Regions from separate parts of the Pseudidiomarina sp. WS423 genome, predicted to be linked through region 2. Evidence: predicted binding sites of a transcription regulator. Region 2 holds the regulator's gene; the other holds the start of a gene.
The links. Region 2 encodes FNR, which switches genes on or off when oxygen is low (the NO sensors DNR and NnrR bind a similar motif). Its sites were predicted from a motif close to TTGATCTAGATCAA; they were not measured.

Region 1: the regulator FNR is predicted to act here: its motif matches at 1,147-1,160, upstream of ccoG (cytochrome c oxidase accessory protein CcoG).

What each region holds. Positions count from the first base shown of each region.
Region 1 is NZ_JBOJLN010000018.1:26,230-29,651, forward strand. It holds gene ACQ661_RS11530 (peroxiredoxin) at 1-366, shown strand, start outside; gene ACQ661_RS11535 (carboxymuconolactone decarboxylase family protein) at 446-973, shown strand; gene ccoG (cytochrome c oxidase accessory protein CcoG) at 1,290-2,723, shown strand; gene ACQ661_RS11545 (serine/threonine protein kinase) at 2,683-3,422, shown strand, end outside.
Region 2 is NZ_JBOJLN010000007.1:40,703-44,124, forward strand. It holds gene norR (nitric oxide reductase transcriptional regulator NorR) at 1-954, opposite strand, end outside; gene ACQ661_RS07760 (hemerythrin domain-containing protein) at 1,128-1,670, shown strand; gene fnr (fumarate/nitrate reduction transcriptional regulator Fnr) at 1,683-2,387, opposite strand; gene ACQ661_RS07770 (TMEM165/GDT1 family protein) at 2,569-3,138, shown strand; gene ACQ661_RS07775 (hypothetical protein) at 3,230-3,422, shown strand, end outside.

The DNA.
Region 1 (3,422 bases), on a different contig from region 2:
GAGTTCGCAAAATTAAACGAAGAGTTCGCTGACCGTGATGCAGTGGTTCTTGGTGGTAGCACTGACAACGAATTCGTGAAATTAGCATGGCGTCGTGAACACCCAGATCTTAAGAGCTTGAACCAGTGGTCATTTGCAGACAACGGCGTTAAGTCTTTAGTAGATGGTTTAGGCGTTCGTGACCAAGTAGAAAACGTAGCTTTACGTGCAACTTTCGTAGTTGACCCACACGGTGTCATTCAGCACGTATCAGTGAACAACTTGAACGTTGGTCGTAACCCAACAGAAGTATTACGTATTCTAGACGGTTTGCAAACTGACGAATTGTGTCCATGTAACCGTGCTGTTGGCGGTGACACCCTGTAAGACAACGTTACTTTCCCCACATTGAGTGACGTTCTAGGTGCCGCTTTAAGCGGCACCGTTTTTAAGCGGAGGAATTTTTATGAGCATTGCAGATTACAAACAAGGCTTGGGCGAGCACGGTAAAGATACCAAACTGAACTTGTCGAATATTTTCGGCAATGTGGATACTTCGGGTATGACCGCGACCCAGTTTTACGGAACTGCTTTATCTTTAGTTTATGCTATCGGTGATGAAGAGCTTATCGCTGCGGTTAAAACTGAAGCAGAAGGCAAAGTTGAAGATAACGTGGATGGCGCAGCGAAACTTGCGGCAACCCTGATGGCGATGAATAACATCTATTATCGCTTTTTACATTTATGCAGCGATAAGCAATTCGCCAAAATGCCGGCTGGCTTGCGCATGAATGGTATGGCTAACCCTGGCGTCGATAAAGCTGATTTTGAGTTGTACTCATTAGCTGTATCAGCCTTAAACGGTTGTGGTATGTGTATTGACTCGCACGTTGGCGTATTGTTAAAGCACAATATTTCAGCGCAAGCGATTCAGAACTCGATCAAAATGGCGGCGGTTCTGAACGCGGCAGCAACGGCTAAACGCATTGCCTAAGTTTGTTCGTCTGATGTCATATTCTCGTCACATGCACTCTTTATAGTGCCTGCAACTTCCCTGAGATCTGGTTGTTCTCTTTATACCCGGCCCCCAAGCCGGGTTTTTTTTGTCCGTAATTCAAGGATTATTGGTGGTTTATTGCGCTGGCCGCTAGACTGTATTTGGCATTATTGATTCAGATCAAAGAATAATAGAACTAATCATTCGGGTTATTTTTTATCTAGCTAAAGTATGGGCTGAAGCCGTGCAAAATGAGTCAATAGGCGTATAATCGCTGAGGAATTAGGCCACTAGCTGAGGGCGTCGTACGGTTATGGAACAAAAAGTTAAAGTGTTGGCTGCAAATCAAGTGAAAATTGAGCGGCCCGATCCAAATAAGCGCAGTAATGATTATTCTCCGCGTAATCGTATTTATGTGCGTGACGTGAAAGGCACCCTGGAATGGTTTCGCCGTGGCTTTGGTTTTATCTTATTAGCTATGTTTGCCCTAATTCCTTGGCTGCAATGGAACGGTGAGCAAGCCGTCTTACTTGATATCGCTGAACAGCGCTTTCGTATTTTTGGCTTAACCTTGTGGCCGCAAGATTTAACCATTTTGGCTTGGATAGCGATTGTTTCAGCTTTCGCACTCTTCTTTGTGACAACGCTTTATGGTCGGGTGTGGTGTGGCTTTATGTGCCCACAAACCACCTGGACTTTTATCTTTATGTGGTTTGAAAAGAAATTTGAGGGCTCACGCAATCAGCGGATGAGTTTAGATAAGCGGCCTTGGGATTTTGACAAGCTATGGCGCAAAACAGCAAAGCACGTCTCTTGGGTGATAGTCGCCTTGCTGACGGCGATGATTTTTGTCGGATACTTTACCGATATTCGCTCGTTATTTACTAGTTTTTGGACTTTTGACGCGGGTTTTTGGGCCACCTTCAGCGTGATCTTTTTCGCTTTTTGTACCTACGGTAACGCAGGTTGGATGCGCGAAATCATGTGCACGCACATGTGTCCATATGCACGTTTTCAGTCAGCCATGTTTGATAAAGATACGGTTACTGTGTCTTACGATACCAATCGCGGCGAACCACGTGGTGGCCGGTCACGTAAAAAAGACCCTAAAGAGCTGGGGTTAGGCGACTGTATTGATTGCTATATGTGCGTTCAGGTTTGTCCAACCGGAATTGATATTCGTAATGGCTTACAGTACGAATGCATAAACTGCGGTGCCTGTGTCGATGCCTGTAACGATGTCATGGATAAAATGAATTATCCGCGCGGCTTGATTAGGTTTACTACCGAGCGCAATCTGCAAGGCGGTAGAACTCACAAACTACGTTTCAAAAGCGTCGGTTACTTTTTAGTGATGCTGGTGATGTCTGGCTTGTTGGTCTGGGATATTGCGACCCGAGTACCGCTAGAAGTTAACGTGATTCGCGATCGTAATCAGCTCTACACCTATAACATGGATGGTTGGGTACAAAACGTATTTACGCTGAAAGTTCTGAACAAATCCCAGTTAGCTGATGACTTTGTGATTACCGTAGAGGGTTACGATAATGCCAAACTCATGGGACAAACGGAGCTATCTATTGGTGGCGGTGATGTAGCTACGGTGCCGTTAACCTTAGCCATAGATCCTGCTGACTTACCTCCTCGCGGTAATGCGCCACAAGCTAGAGTTGAAATAAACTTTGTGGTGCAGAACAAACAAGGAGATGTGGTACAACGCCACGTTGCAACCTTCTTATATGATTGATGATGGTCAGCAAGACTTTAGCTTTACAGGGCTTAACCCAGATGTAATTGCAAACGGATTAGCGCAAGTTGGCGTTAATCCGCAATCTGGTTTATTGGCACTTAATAGTTATGAAAATCGAGTCTATCAATACCTTGCTGATGACAATCAGCGTTATGTAGCCAAGTTTTATCGTCCAGCCCGTTGGAGCGATGCACAAATTTTAGAAGAGCATGCATTTTGTGCTGAACTAGCCACAGCTGAAGTGCCAGCAGTGGCGCCGCTGGTTCTCGCAGGGCAAACCTTGCATACCTATCAAGGTTATCGATTTGCAGTGTTTCCGAGTGTCGGTGGGCGAGCTGTAGAGCCAGGAGATCTTGGCCAGCTAGAGCGTATCGGTCGACAAATAGGACGCCTGCATGCGGTGGCGCAGCAAGGTCAGTTCCAGCATCGCCCTACGCTTAGTTTTCAAGAGTTTGTCACCGACTCTATGACCACACTGCAAGCCACAGAATTACTCCCACGTAATTTACAACCCGCATTTTGGGCTATTATCGAACCCCTCGTGGACTATTTACGTACAGTTAAATGGGACTCTTTTACCACGCAACGATTGCACGGTGATTGTCATTTAGGCAATATGTTGCTGCGTGACGAGCAGTTAACCTTTGTTGATTTTGATGATGCGCGCTCAGGTGTGGCCGTGCAAGATTTGTGGAT
Region 2 (3,422 bases):
ATCGCTTCCTAAGCGTTGAATCTCGCCATTCTGCAATACTCGTAGTAACTTGGCCTGAATTGCTGGTGGCAGCTCACCTACTTCATCTAAGAAGATGGTGCCGCCATCAGCGCTATCAAACCGACCGGCCCGCTCGCTGGTTGCCCCAGAGAAGGCCCCTTTGGTATGGCCGAAGAGCTCACTCTCGGCCAGAGCCTCAGGTAACGCTGCACAATTCACATACACTAAGGGCTGCTGCGCTCGTTGTGACTGGCGATGTAACTGTCGTGCAAATAACTCTTTACCCACGCCGGTTTCACCCAGCAGTAATACCGGAAGATCTGAGCCGGCCACAACACTCAATTCTTGCATCACATTGAGCAATGGAGCACTACGCCCGATGATTTCGTAACTAGCGGAAGCCTCGCCACTAAGCGAGTATTCTTGATCGCGCCGTTGATTACGTAGGGCTCTGACGCTTTGCTCAATTTGCCCCATGCGAATCGCCGCTTCAACCAGCAAGCTTGCTCGTTGCAGTGCATGCATGGCAGCCGTATCAAAGGTTCCTGGGGTGAGGGCATCTAGGGTCAGAACCCCCCAGCATTTGCCTTCAACATGTAATGAGATCCCCATACAATCGTGTACTGCCAAATGGCCATCGGGGCTATCTTCTATAAGCCCGTCATAGGGGTCTGCGAGGTGGCTATCTGGCTCAAATCGAACCGCTTCGCGACTCGCCATAATGGTGGCTAGGCGCGGATGCTGATGCACAATAAAACGGCGCCCTAAGGCCTCCCGTGCTAAACCGATACTAGCAATGGGCTTAAGCATTTGCTGCTCTAATTTAAGCAGCACCACGGCACCACAATGAAAGTGTTGGCGTAGTGTTTTGACGACTTTCTCTAGCCGTACTACGGCAGGCTGTTCGGTCACTAAATCGGCGATCAGAGTTTCAAGTAAGGTGACATCTTGCATGGTAGATTTAACCCTTAAAGTCCTTTTTGACCCAAATAAATATGGGTTTAATTTACCATTGCAGGGAAAAACTCGATATAAATCAAAGTAGGTAGTTTTGGCATCCATCTTGCAGTACCAAGAGGTATTGCTGGTCCATTTTGGCCGCTTTTATCTCAAAATTAGGAGTTATTATGTCAACACCATCTACCATTCATGCAGAAGCTTTAGCCGTGTTTCAAGCCATGCCTAGCAAGCATTTAATTGATTATATTGTTGAGAATTTTCACGATAAGCATCGCGCACAGCTGCCGGAGTTAATTAACTTAGCGCGCAAAATAGAAGACGTACATAATGATCATGAAGCCTGTCCAGCAGGCTTGGCAGAATTGCTGCAAAGCATGTACCAAGAGCTAGAAAGCCACATGATGAAAGAAGAGCAAATTTTGTTTCCGATGTTAGCTGGTGGGATCTATCCAAGCGGACCTATCGCGGTGATGGAAGAAGAGCACGACCAGCACGAGCAAATGTTAGCCGAATTATTAGAGTTGACCCATCAAAACCAAGCTCCACGCGGCGCATGTGGAAGCTGGATCATGCTTTATGAGGGGTTAAATGAGTTAGTGAAAGACTTGCAGCTGCACATCGATATTGAAAATAGCATTCTTTTTAAGCAAGCAGATAAACCAGCCAGCAGTGGCCATGGTAATGGTCACTGCTGTGGTGGTTGCCAATAAGTGCTGCGTCAGTTAGTGAGCTAGCTCGCGCAAGCGGGCTGGCTCGATGATGTTAACTAGCTTGTTCTGCACATCAATCACACCTTCGCCTTGCAGTGCCGATAAAATACGGCTAATGGTTTCTACCGAAAGGCCTAAGTAGTTACCGATATCAGCGCGAGTCATGGTTAAGCGAAACGAAGTGCTAGATAATCCGCGCGCTTTAAAGCGATCGGACAAGGTGACTAAGAAGTGCGCTAAACGTTGATGGGCTGAGCGGTTGTTCAACGTGCCGAGTAGTTGTTTGCTGGAGAATATCTCGCTACTCATTAAACGCATCATTTGTTTGCGCAGGGATGGCATCTCAATCACTAGCTCATCCAGTGACACAATAGGCACTTCGCACAACATGGTGGTTTCTAGCGCTTGTGAGTAACTGCGGTGTTGACCTTCAGCTAAAGCATCAAAACCGACGAGGTCGCCAGGCAAATGGAAATCAATGATTTGCTCTACGCCATTATCGTCAATGGTGTAAGACTTTAGTGAACCGCTACGCACGGCATATAAATATTTTAGCGGCGCACCGGCATTAACTAACACGTCACGTTTATGCAGAGGCTTATGACGCTGAATAATAGTGTCTAGCCGATTCATACCCTCTTGATCTAATTGGTACGGTAAACATAGCGCTGCCATGCTGCAATTTTGACAATGTATGTGAGAAGTCAGATTAGCCATAATGATTTCCTGATTTAGATCAACATCCCTAACGAATAACTGCAGTATACGCCCAACGCCTGAAAAGTAACCTTGTGCCGATGGAGTACCTCCAATATGCCTAAGTGGAGGTAGTTGGTAGGGTTTGTGGGGTTTGCCCGATACTGTTAAAATGCGCGACCAAACCAGCAGGAGCACCTAAGTGGATGCATTTATAACTTCAACCGTGACCGTCGCTTTAGCCGAAATAGGTGACAAAACGCAATTGCTAAGCCTGTTCTTGGCGGCGCGGTACCGCCACAAAACAGCGATTATCATGGGGATATTAGTGGCGACTCTGCTCAATCATTTAGCGTCCGCTTGGCTGGGTTCATGGTTAGTGGATGTCATCCCGGCAACACTCGCCACCTATGTGGTCGCAGGTTCTTTTATAGCCGTTGGCCTGTGGGTACTGATACCCGATAAAGCAGATGATGACGAACACGAAAACGTGCGTAAATACGGCGCTTTTATCGCCACCACAGTGCTGTTTTTTATTGCTGAAATAGGTGATAAGACCCAGGTGGCTACGGTTATTCTAGGAGCTCAATACACCAGCGTATTGTGGGTTACATTAGGAACAACCTTAGGGATGATGCTTGCCAATGTTCCGATCGTGCTACTCGGACAACGGTTGATGCAAAAACTACCTCTGAATGCAGCTCGTTATATTGCGGCGACCTTGTTCGTGGTGCTAGGTATTGCTACCGCGCTAAGTCAACTCTTGGCTTAAACGTTCTAAGCCACTTTGGCGCTGGCTAAAACTTGGCCGCGCGTTGAAAACTTGCTAGTATCGGCAACAGCTAAATTAAAGAGATAACCTGATGCTTAACTGGACTGAACAACAACGCGCACGTGGCTGCCTATGGGCCGTCATGCTGGTGTTGTGTCTGTGTTTGGCGAAACAAAGTAGTTGGATTCAAGGCTGTCCATTACAACAGCAGGCGCTACCGCAGGCTAGCCTGGTGGCAACTAGCGCCACCAGCGACGCCGCTAGTGCCCTAGCTAGCGAGAGTG